Regions from separate parts of the Agaribacillus sp. DX54 genome, predicted to be linked through region 1. Evidence: riboswitches for the same ligand, from Rfam matches in the RefSeq annotation. Region 1 holds a riboswitch; each other region holds the start of a gene.
What was found. A riboswitch is a leader RNA that binds a small molecule or an ion and turns the genes downstream of it on or off. The one in region 1 is predicted to bind cobalamin.
Positions count from the first base shown of each region.

Region 1 (4,109 bases):
AAGTTGCCTATGGGCAGGAAGTGGCACATTCCGGCCCGGTTTTTAAGTCCATGAAAATAGATGGTCAAAAAGCTTTCCTCGAATTTGATCATGCGGAAGGTGGATTGCAGGTGAAGGACCGGTATGGTTATATCAAGGGTTTCGCCATTGCCGGGGCAGATCAAAAATTTCATTGGGCGAAGGTTTATCCGGAAAATGGGAAGTTGGTGGTTTACAGTGAAAATGTGGATCAGCCCGTAGCTGTCAGGTATGCATGGGAAAACTATCCTGGCGATGCCAATTTATTTAATCGGGAGGGCTTGCCTATGGCCCCTTTTCGTACGGATAGCTGGCCGGGAAAAACCAAAGGTATCCGGTTTAAGCCGGCCGGTTTTTTAACCGTGGATAAAGCCAATTAACGATCACATAGTAAAAACACAAAAAGCATATTAATAAGAATGTATATGAAAAAATATCATTTTAAAAATCTCATGTTGCCCATAGCAATATTAATTTTTTTTGGTTGTCAGCAGCAAACAAAACAAAAAGAGGAAACGCCTTCAAAAGATTACCTGAATGAGACCAAGGCAGAAAAAGATAACCGTATGAGGTGGTGGCGCGAGGCAAAGTTTGGCATGTTTATTCATTGGGGACCTTATGCCATTCCCGCGGGAACCTACGAAGGTAAACAAATTCGTGGCATTGGTGAATGGATTATGAACAATGCCCCCGTCCCTGTAGAAGCTTATGAAGACTTTTCCCGGCAGTTTAATCCGGTAGCGTTCGATGCCGATGAATGGGCAAGGATAGCCAGTGATGCGGGGATGAAATATATGGTCATCACATCGAAACATCACGACGGCTTTTGTCTTTGGGATTCGAAGATAACCAATTACGATATTATGGATTTCACTACGTTTCGGCGGGACATTCTCCGTGAGCTGAAGGAAGCCTGTGACAAATATGGCGTAAAGCTTTGTTTTTATCATTCTATCATGGATTGGCATCATCCGGATGCACAGGCTGCATTTTTTCCAAATTATAATGATAAGGAAAAGTCCAATCCTAACTTTCAGCGATATGTCACCGACTACCTGAAACCACAGGTCGAAGAGTTGGTGGTAAATTACGACCCGGCAGTCATCTGGTTCGATGGGGAATGGATTAAGGATTGGACCCATGAAAACGGACAGGAAATGTATCGGTTCCTGAGAAATCTTAATCCTGACCTGATCATAAACAACCGGGTGGATAAGGGCCGGCAAGGCATGCAGGGGATGAATAAAGATGATGAAAAAAAATATGCCGGGGATTTTGGCACGCCCGAGCAGGAAATCCTGGAGGGCACCTCCGATTTTGACTGGGAGGCATGCATGACCATGAATGATACCTGGGGATACAAATCCTATGATGATAACTGGAAATCTTCGGATACGCTCATTCATTACCTGATTGATATTGTTGCCAAAGGTGGAAATTTCCTGTTGAATGTCGGCCCTACTGCAGAAGGGCTGATTCCCCAACCCAGTGTTGACCGCCTGGCCGAGATGGGGGACTGGCTGGCTATCAATGCCGAAGCTGTTTATGCCGCCGGATCCCATAAAGTTTATAAGGAAGGGCAACACATCCGCTACACAGTTAGTAACGATGGAAAATATGTTTATGCCATTATGCTGAAATGGCCGGACAATAACAGTTTGATGCTGGAAAATGTCATCCCCAAAGCCGAAAGCGAAATCCGGCTCCTGGGCTATGACCGACCCCTGTCCTGGGAAGTCGACCCGGAAGAAAGCGAATTGGTTATCAATCTTCCCAAAGAACTCTGCGACGAAGCTAAGAGACCCGGTAAGTATGCGTGGAGTTTGAAGATACCGATTTGAGCTCAGAGGGGATAGGAGCGAGGGGTGAGGTAGGTGTTCCGGATTCCGGATTGGCAAAAAAAATGATTAAAATCAGGAATTTTTTATTCCCAGGTCCATTGCATACTTTAAATCAATGACTAGCTTTGTTTTGTATCAGGTTCTCAATTGCCCGTGCAATTGTGATTAAAAGGGAATCAGGTGTAAGTCCTGAACAGTTCCCGCTGCTGTAATCCTGTCCGGTGAAAAGCCGGAAACAGCTTTTAACAAAAAACCACTGCCTCATTAGCGTTGAGGTGGGAAGGAGTTAAAAGTCAGGAAAGTCAGAAGACCTGCCTTATACGGAAATATTTGTAACCTACGGTGAATGGGTTTATAGATAAGTCGGCTGGCGCTTCCCGTTGCTGTCCTATTTCGTACGTTACGAGTATTTTTTTACTTAGCCAGATAACGTGCGATGAAACCAACCTTTTTATCTTCTTACAGGTACCACTTCACGGAAGGCATCGTAGCCATTAACCTGGCTGTTTACCATCGTCTTTTCCCGATGCGTTTTGCAAAAAACCTGCCACTAATCCAATTTAAATCCATATGAAAAAGTTTGACCGGAAGATCATTTTGATACTATGTATGTTTGTGCTGAAGCCCGCGGCATCTCCACAACCTTTGGTAGCAGGCCACAGCCTGCCAATCAGCAAAGCAACCAGATATTGAACGGGCAGGAAGGCCCGCATTTTGCCGGCTTATCCACATCCCCTGAAAGCATGGCACGTACCGCAAACAACCGGCCTGTTGCGGAAACCGGGGGCAACCCCGATCCAAGCCCCTATGCCACACGGGTATTTGAGTACAAGCCGGCACCTGGGCAGTTTATTAATAAAGCACCCTTTGGGCTCCCCGGAAATGCAGACAATGTATTAGGTGCCCCGGATGGCTCGGTAATTTCACTTGGTGGCTTTGGAGGGTCCATCACCGTAGGCTTTGACCAGCCGATCAGGAACGACCCTCAAAACCCCTATGGAGTAGATTTCACCGTGGGCGGTAATGCATTTCCGAATTGGACAGAGCCGGGGGCGGTTATGGTAATGAAAGACGAAAACGGCAACGGCCTGCCCGATGACACCTGGTATGAGTTGGCAGGAAGTGACTATCATTTTAGCAGTTCCAAAAAAGTTGACATAACCTATTTCAATCCCGGTTACACCGTTGCCCATGATGTGCTTTGGGAAACCGGCGAGGGTGAAGCAGGGGTCATATTCAAAAACAATTTTCACGGCAGCCTTATTATCCGCAACCCGTCATTTTTAATAATGTTAACAACCTCGAGGAAAAGTATACAGGAACAGCGGTTAAAATCCGGGTAAACCGGAGCAATCCCGGTTTTGTAACTTCAGGAAGCCTCTCCTTCGGTTATGCAGACAATAAATCCGGTAACAGTACGCCTACTATACCCGGAAACCCTTATTTTGATGATGAAAACGGGCGTTCGGCAGACGGCTTCGACCTTTCCTGGGCCGTAAATGAGCAAGGCAATCCTGTGGTGCTCGATGAGGTACATTTTGTGAAGGTATATAACGCGGCACAGGAAAATGCCGGTTGGCTGGGGGAAGCTTCCACCGAGATCGAAGGATTTGCCATCACAACCCCCGACCCTGACTGGGTGCGGCGCGACTATTTGTTCCAGTTGATAGGCTCCGCCCCCTTCCAGTTGCTGAAAGGAGAAACGCATTCATTTGAAGGAATACTGTTTAAGAACGGTATACCGCAGGATGCCCTGGCATTCTGGAGTGTGTCGGATGAAAGTCTTGGAAACATTGACCGGAACGGTAATTTTAGCGCCCTGGAAAAAGGACAGGTCACCATCAGTTTTTCCGCCAACGCCGACCTGGAACCGGCAACTTTTACACTGGAAATCGTTGAATTGACGGATATGGTGCTCAGCACCAATAAAACGGAATTATATATTAACGAACGGATGTATCTTAATACCGAGAGTATAGACAGTCGCCCCTCACCATCTAACCGTTTTGTTTATGATCGCTACTCCTTTTCTGTCGATAATGAGGAACTTGCCGAGGTAAGCCCTTCCGGTATCGTAACCGCTAGATCAGCAGGCGTCGTGACCGTGACAGCGACTTCACAAACAGATGCCACCATTAGCAAATCAATACAACTGACAGTATCCGAAGCCCCCGCAATAGTACTTACCGGAAATGATCATCTTCACTATGCCCAAGGCGCTGCCACAGCCATGATTAACCTGGACACGGT
Region 1 covers NZ_JBXEQE010000001.1:136,815-140,923, forward strand. The annotation lists gene AC04NP_RS00570 (sialate O-acetylesterase) at 1-398, shown strand, start outside; gene AC04NP_RS00575 (alpha-L-fucosidase) at 444-1,859, shown strand; cobalamin riboswitch at 1,980-2,192, shown strand; gene AC04NP_RS00580 (hypothetical protein) at 2,465-3,202, shown strand; gene AC04NP_RS00585 (Ig-like domain-containing protein) at 3,400-4,109, shown strand, end outside.

Region 2 (4,109 bases), on a different contig from region 1:
GTGCTTTATAGTTCCCCCATATAGATGAATATCGTCCCCATGCCCATTAATCATTGTTTTTGCTGTTTTCTATGATAGTATCCATATCCAGGTGTTGGTCAATCCAGTCCGACAACTTTTCATACTGCGCTTCCTTAAAAGTCAAATAATCCATGGCCTGGGCTTCCTTGTATTTTAAATGCAACAATTCGTTTACAACAATTTGATTATCTAATATCCCGTGAAAGTACGTTCCCCAGCTTTTATCTCCATCAAAGTAGCCTTCCGGTGTTCCATTAACCATGTTTAGATGCTTGCCAGCAGGCACAGAAGTCTCCCCCATGTGGATCTCGTAACCAGTACAAGCGGTGTCATACTTCTTGAATGTAAAGTCTTGCTGGAGGGTGGTTTTTTCTTTGGTCAACGTAGTGGTAACATCAAACAAACCAAGGCCCTCTTCTTTGCCTCTATTGCTTTCTACTTCGTACGGGTCCTTAATCCATTGCCCCATCATTTGATACCCCCCGCAAATTCCAATAACAGGAATCTTACCATACATCGCTTTGATGGTTTCGGTTAGCCCGTCTTTCTTTAAAGCCACCAGATCTTCAATGGTGTTTTTCGTGCCTGGTATGATGAGCACATCTGCTTTTTTCAGTTCTTCATGATCTCGGGTATAATACAGATTGATCAACGGTTCTTGCTCTATGGCTTGAAAGTCCGTATAGTTTGACAGATAATGCAGTTGTACAATAGCTACATTAAGTTTATCCTTTTGGGCCGCGGTTTTCCTTTGTTTAAGTGCCACAGAGTCTTCTTCTTCCAATACAATGTCCGAAGCATAAGGCAACACCCCAAGCACGGGAGTAGCCGTCAACTCATCGAGCATTGTTTTTCCTTCTTCAAAAAGCGTCATATCACCTCGGAATTTATTGACAATTATCCCCTTAATCAATTTTCTTTCCCATTCTTCCAAAAGAGCGATTGTGCCATAAACACTTCCGAATATCCCGCCTTTATCGATATCAGCTACAAGGTACACACAGGCGTTAGCTACTTGCGCCATTCTCATGTTTGTGATGTCCCTGTGCTTCAGGTTCAACTCGCTGATGCTTCCTGCCCCTTCCATCACAACGGGACAATAAGTATCGTTTAGCGTATAAAATGCCTTTTTAGCCTCTTCAAATAGTTGGCTTTTGTTATTGGAGAAGTACTCCCTGGCGGTCTGGTTGCCTATCGGTTTTCCATAAAGTACAACCTGAGATTGGTTTGTGGATGAAGGCTTTAATAAAACAGGATTCATCTCTACCCTGGGTGCAAGCCGACAGGCCCCAGCCTGTACCGCCTGTGCCCTGCCAATTTCCAACCCGTCTGCCGTAGAAAAACTATTGAGTGACATGTTTTGAGCCTTGAAAGGCGCAGGGGCAAAACCATGTTTTTTTAGCCAGCGACAAATACCTGTAGTCACCCAGCTCTTCCCGACATCAGATCCGGTTCCCACAATCATGATTGGCCTCATCTTTTCCATTGATTCACTTCTGCTCAAATTTTGGATATATCTGTCTTAAACTATTTATCTAAATTAAATCTCAAATTTGCAAATAAATGCTAATTTTACATCGTTTTGGTGGATTTCCTTTTTATAAGGAAACCTTAATATGGGAATCCGGTGATTCAGTAGAAAAATCCGGAGCTGTACCCGCAACTGTTAGTCCCTCGAGGATGTTTCTGAAATTCATTGGCCACTGTCCCAGCATATTTGGATGGGAAGGCTTCGGAAACCGGACGAGCCAGGAGACCTGCCGGAACACGACTTTATCAAAGCTTTCGGGAATAAAGGCTAAATGATACTTTGTACCAATCTAGTAAATCGCATTATCCTTATCAGATAATGTTTGGGCGTTACAATGTGGCATCTATCTTATTTCGGAAAGCGAGTAACAGAAATAAGAAATGACTGCCGAATTAGTCCTTATAGGTCTTCAAATGCTTTTTCTGAGTCTCTACGGAGCATCTGGCACTGCGCAATTTCTTTCTGACAAAAGGAGAGGTTGGATGGCTTTCACCATTGTGTTTTTAATGGTTGCCTTTTCCTGTATATTCTTTGAAAGCCAGCTGAAAGGTAGTATTCAGCTAATACTGTTTTTACTGCTTGTTTTAGATTACCTGCTTCACTCAGTAAACCCTCCTTCAAAATGGAAGCGCGCACTCATCAGTAGTATGATAACCTTTATGAGCTGCTCCCTCATTTTTTTGCAATGGCAAAATGTAATGGTGGGGGTGGGGGTTATTCCTGTGGCTGGCCTTTTGTTTTGGTTGATTAAAAAATGGTCTGTTTGGTTGACAAAGGTCCGGGAGTATTTTCTAAAAGCAGGAACAATCATTACCTTATTTTTTGTGTTAGAGCCTGTACTCATAAGCATTCAGCAAAATCTGAAACCTATGGCTACCATTCCTATTTCTTCAATTGTTAATCAACAAAACTTTATACTTCTTGGCGTGCTGGTAATGCTCATGCTCGGAGGATTTGTTTTGAAAGAAAAATCAAGACTTTAAATCGTATGAATATTTTAGAATCATCATTATTAGCCATTGCTAATTTGCTTTACTACCCGGTTATTATTGGAATATTTTTGGTATTGGCGCATCAGGCCGTGGCAGCAGGTAAGTTTATGAGTGAGTTAAGGCAAAGACGAAGCAATAACTTTAAGAGAATCAATATGTTCAAAGCACAACATAAAGTTTACTTCGAATCTCCCTCCTCTACCTATAAAGCAATAGAATTCGATCTTTTACATCAACTCCGTAGTTGGCATCAAGCCTATATCAAATCCCTGAGCAATAATAGATTGGTAATAAAAGCAGGCCCGTCACTTGGCCTCATGGGAACACTTATCCCCATGGGAACAGCGCTTTCTTCATTGTCACAAGGTGATCTTATGATTATGTCGGCCAATATGGTAACGGCATTCACCACCACCGTAGTGGGTATGGCCTGCGGGCTGACAGCTTTTCTGATGAATTACAAGCAAACAGAATGGATGAGGCAGGATCTCCTTGAATGTGAAAGCATGTGTGAAAGAAGCCTGGTGGATTGGGAGCGTACAGAACACGGAAAAGAAAAGTTAATCAACGCATAAACACAAGAGAAGATGAGTATTTCAAGAAGACATTCCTTTATCGATGACGAGCTTTCTTCGGAAGCAGACCCCATAAGCAGTATGGCTAACCTTTTTGATGTTAGTATGGTGTTCATCGTTGCACTTTTTTTTGCGCTGTTTATGGCATACAGCACACTTGATCTGTTCAATCAGGATTCAGAATTAATTATTACCAAAACAATGCCTAATGGCGAATTACAGATCATTACTAAAAAGGGGAAAGAAATTAAAATAGAGAAGGTAACCGAAACCACAGAATCAGGCAAAGGGGTGAAATTGGGTACGGCCTATGAACTGGAGGACGGACGAATTATTTATATCCCTGAAAAATAACAATCCAAAAATGATGAAAAACCTTCTCTACACCGCCCTCTTTTTACTGCTTAGTAATACTAACAGTCAGGCCGATGATCACAAAGTAAGCATTGTTTTGCTATTGTCCGATTCCTATCACTTGCTGGGTGAAAGCACTGCTAAACATGTGAAAGAAGTACTTAAGGGTTATAAGGTAGTGGCCAATGTAAAATGCTATTACTACGCTGATCTGGACCAGCTTACTTATGACCAGTTGCGCGACAACCATCTGATTTTCATTGACATCATCAACCCTGCGAAAGTAGCAAGCGCTCTGCCGTTGTTAAATCAGTTGGCCAAAGCAGGAACCAAGGTGCTGGCGATAGGCTCGGACGAAGCTGCGGGGCTGGGTAGCCATACGCATATTGAACAGGATGCACTAACCCTCGAATTTTATGAACAGTCAGGGCGTGATAACCTGGTACGTATGGTGTTGGATCAATGTCAGCGCACACTCGGTTTGGACATTCCTAAGCAAACTCCGATCCCCATGCCTGAATTTGCGCTGTGCAACATTCAAACTAAAAAAATATATGCAGACTTTGAATCTTATCGCAGTAACTACCACGCCTATATGAGAGGCAACCCGTGGATTGCCATTAATATTTGGCGAAG
Region 2 covers NZ_JBXEQE010000019.1:85,771-89,879, reverse strand. The annotation lists gene AC04NP_RS19180 (pyridoxal phosphate-dependent aminotransferase) at 1-54, opposite strand, end outside; gene AC04NP_RS19175 (cobyric acid synthase) at 47-1,525, opposite strand; cobalamin riboswitch at 1,588-1,800, shown strand; gene AC04NP_RS19170 (hypothetical protein) at 1,933-2,535, shown strand; gene AC04NP_RS19165 (MotA/TolQ/ExbB proton channel family protein) at 2,541-3,119, shown strand; gene AC04NP_RS19160 (DUF2149 domain-containing protein) at 3,132-3,473, shown strand; gene AC04NP_RS19155 (cobaltochelatase subunit CobN) at 3,484-4,109, shown strand, end outside.
Region 2: it holds a riboswitch for cobalamin, as region 1 does, so the genes downstream of both, AC04NP_RS19170 (hypothetical protein) here and AC04NP_RS00580 (hypothetical protein) in region 1, are expected to answer to the same signal.

Region 3 (4,109 bases), on a different contig from region 1:
CCAATGCCAATGAGTACGACCAGCCAGGGTTTCAATATATGTTCATTGTCAGCGGTCAACTTCTAACGCTTTTATTGTAGTTTTTTGTAATAGTAAAGTTGATGATTGGGTAGAAGCTCAGGGTGGAAGATTTTAATGACATCTTTTAAGATGAGGTCGGGCCGGGCCATACCACTTTCCCAATAGTCATTGCCCCCATTTTCACTCATTCTTTTATTGAAGGTATATACGTTCCCATCCCTGAAAGCTTTAAAAAGGGTATATCTCTCATCCATCATTTCCAGTTCTTTTAGCGACTCAGCCCTCGGGCCAATCCAAAAATCGGACTCAATTAAGTTATCGAGAACCACTTCAAAACTAAGTGGGAGGCTACCTGTTGATTTCTCATTTTTATAATAATAATCTCCACCCGCATCTTGGATAAGCTTGGTTAGATAACTATTTGAACCTGGCATATACCAGGTTCCTTTAAAATTATTCCCCGTCATAATAGCAGGCCGGAAATCAATGTCTGCCGTAATCGCTCTTGCTTTCAGGTATTCCTTTTCGATACGCCTGAAGATAGAATCTGCCTTTTCATCTTTATTGAAAAAAGCCCCGACAAACTTAATCCATTCTGCCCTCGCCAGCATATTCTTCTCCATCCATTCAACGTTATAAGAAATCGGTACACCGGCCTCTGTCAAACGTTCATCTTCATTTCTTACATTATCAACACCTGTTTTCATGACTAAGTCAGGGGATAAATCCAATAAAATTTCCAGGTTGCTTTCCTTAAGAGAGCCTACTTGTCGTATTTGACCCTCGCTGATTTTTTTGTAGATATGGGGGTTATACACATACCTGTCATTCGATACTCCTGTGATTTTGTCCAGTTCGTCCAGCAATCCAATCAAACCAATGTGGGGGCTGGATGTGGTAACCACCTCATCAATTGGTACCGGAATCACAAACTCTGCCCAGTCGACGGAGAAAGGTGCTGCTGCCTCTTTTGAATACAGAACATAAGAAACCAACGTATCATCTTCCACCCAAGGGTTTTTGACAATAACGGACTTAAAATTTTCGTGAACCGCTATCGTGAAGTGTTTGGCATAGGTTATTTCAGGTGTAAATGAGGTGACCGCCTTAACCGAGTCGGAGGCTTCACTTTTTGCTGATTGATTTTGAGTTTGCTGGCAAGCAACTAGTAAAATGAGTAGCGTGGTGCCTATTAGATACGTTTTCATTCATTCATCATTAATCCATTGTTTCAATTCACAAAAAGGCGATAAATGCATGGAACGTAGTTGTCCCTGTATGTTGTTGCATTCGATAACTTCATCCCCTAAGCGTCGAATTGTTGGTTTTGAAATAGGTAGGTCTTCTGGCTTGCCAAGTTTTATGCCTTCCCATCCCGACAGGTCGGGATAGTGGCCTTAGTTTTAAAACCCCTCAGAAAGTCTGAGTTTGGCTTACAGCTGCGGGGGCAGCTCCGGAATTTATCCATTTGAAGATATCACCGGATTCCCTTTTATGCTTATGCACCTTATTTCAGGTGTAAAGGTAAGCTTCTCTCATGATTTTATTTTAATTAACCTAATTAAATCCGTTTTTGAAATTTCAACTTCATCCATTAAAAAACTTAATTATGCTCTTTTCTCTTTTAGTTCGTGAATAAGTATAAATTTGTGGCCAATTCGGTTTCCATGTTTTTAACCTTTAAAACATGGGATTAAAAGGGAATCTTGTGAAAATCAAGAACTGTCCCCGCAACTGTAAGTTCAGTAAGCTTGGGCCAAATCGAATTCCACTGTCCCGACCTGTCGGGATGGGAAGGAAGCCTCAGTTGAACAAGTCAGGAGACCTGCCGAAGAAAATTATTTTCGAACTAAACTTCGGGTGAAAGTTGAAGTGAAGTCCACCACGTGCTCCACACAGCAGTTAAGCTCGTTTTATTAAATCTATGAAACAAAGAATGAAAAAAACCTGTTTATTAGCAGTATGCGTCTGCTTAGGTTTAACAGCAAAAGCGCAAGACTCCCTAAGAATTGTCCAACTGGATGATGTAGTTGTGACAGGGAACAAGACAGAAACAACGCTTGAAAAATCCGGTAAAACAATCTATAAACTTGACAGAAAGCAAATAGAAGCCAACAGAGGTAAAGATGTTACCGATTTGCTCAATGAAATACCCGGCGTGCAAATTGATGGGAACTTTGCCACCCCGGGAACTAATATCAGCTATCGAATTAGAGGAGCTCAAAGCGAACAAACATTGATACTTATTGATGGAATACCTTTTAATGATCCATCGGGTCTCACTCAAACTTTTGATCTTCGAATGTTGGACCTGGATCAGGTAGAATCCATAGAAGTGCTGAAAGGAGGCCTTAGCTCCCTATATGGTACCGGAGCAGCCGCAGGGGTAATTAACATAACGCTCAAAAAAGCATCAAAAGAAGCTGCTTCAGGCGTTGTAAATGTCGAATATGGTAGTTTTAATACACTTACCGCTAATGCAAATGTTTCGGGTACATTTGATGATAAGCTTAGCTATTTGGTCAGTGGCTCTTTTAGGGGTTCCAAAGGGTTTTCGGCTGCCCATGATACATTGGGGACAGAAGGTTTTGATAATGACGGAATTAAAAGTATGAACTTTCTTGGGAAATTGGGCTACCAATTTTCGGATCGATTTTCTATCGACTTAATGGCAGCCTATGATGATGTTGAAAGCGATTTTGACCGTGGTGCATTCAGAGATAATGACTCGGAATTAGACCTTAAGTTATTAAAGTTCGGATTTTCTTCTGCCTATAAATGGACAGGTGGAAGTATAAAAGGTAATCTTTCCTATCATACCAATGAACGAATCTTCGATTCGCCCAGCTTCAGTGACCCAAGTATTAGAAGTGTCAGTGAGTTTAACGGAAATACTTTTCAGGCAGATGTATTATTGGATCAGAACCTGACAGATGAAGTTAAATTGATCGGGGGAGTCAATCTGCAGCGACCTGTCTGGAAGCCGGAAGATTCAGATAGTAAGAGCTTTACAATGATTGATCCGTATGCTTCGCTAATTTATGATACAAAGAATTTCAATATCCAACTTGGAGGGCGCTTGAATCAACATAGTGAATACGGATCTAACTTTGTTTGGAACATCAATCCAAGCTACCTCATCGATCTGGGTTTTGGTAAGCTTAAAGTTCTTGGATCTTACGCGACTGCTTTCCTCACCCCATCTCTGAATCATTTGTATGCCGGTGACTTTGGCTTTCTAGCCTCTGATGCGGGAAATCCAGACCTTGAGCCACAAGAATCCGAATCTGCCGAAGGTGGGCTCGAATTGATTTCAGATGGAAAATTTCAACTGGGAGCTGTCTATTTTTATAGAAAAGATAAGAGCTTGATAGATTTTGTCTTCAATGATACATCTACGGACGGCGATACATCTACGGATGGCGGTTACATAAATCTGGATGATGAAACCGAGACGGATGGCGTGGAGCTTAATGCCAGCTATTCGTTCTTACCGCAGCTAACTGTTTCAGGGCAATATACTTACACCAGATCACTCACAAATGGAATAATCTTGAGGAGAGTACCCGAGAACAAATTTGGGTTTACATTATCTGCTATACCGGTAGAGCATATGCTTGTAAAATTGACCCATTTGTATGTTGGAGAAACTCCTGAAAACGAAGACATAATTCTAGACTCCTATAATCTTGTTGATGGTTTTGTGTCTTATACATTTAAAAAATTAACAATTTCAGGGAGCATCAATAACATCTTTAATGAAGACTTTGTAGATCGTTATGGATGGGCTACAGCCGAAAGAAATTATAGTATTGGATTCAGATACAACTTCTAACTCAGAGCTATCTATTTAAAAAGCCTTCTCACAATCTTGAGAAGGCTTTTTTGATAACAAATGTTGCTCTATGTTAAGATGTCGGTCCTGGTACTTGTTTTGTTCCCAGGACTTGATTTATGATCATTTTGATGTCTCTGGGAATAAGGATAGATTAGAAAGGTCGAGAAGAAATAAGAAAAATCTTCTTAGAAGTTATTTATATCGGATTTTTACAATTTTCACCAGGTTTTCCATCTACTTGCTAAGTTAC
Region 3 covers NZ_JBXEQE010000019.1:94,977-99,085, forward strand. The annotation lists gene AC04NP_RS19205 (iron chelate uptake ABC transporter family permease subunit) at 1-35, opposite strand, end outside; gene AC04NP_RS19210 (ABC transporter substrate-binding protein) at 72-1,229, opposite strand; cobalamin riboswitch at 1,340-1,546, opposite strand; cobalamin riboswitch at 1,664-1,868, shown strand; gene AC04NP_RS19215 (TonB-dependent receptor plug domain-containing protein) at 1,958-3,856, shown strand.
Region 3: it holds a riboswitch for cobalamin, as region 1 does, so the genes downstream of both, AC04NP_RS19210 (ABC transporter substrate-binding protein) here and AC04NP_RS00580 (hypothetical protein) in region 1, are expected to answer to the same signal.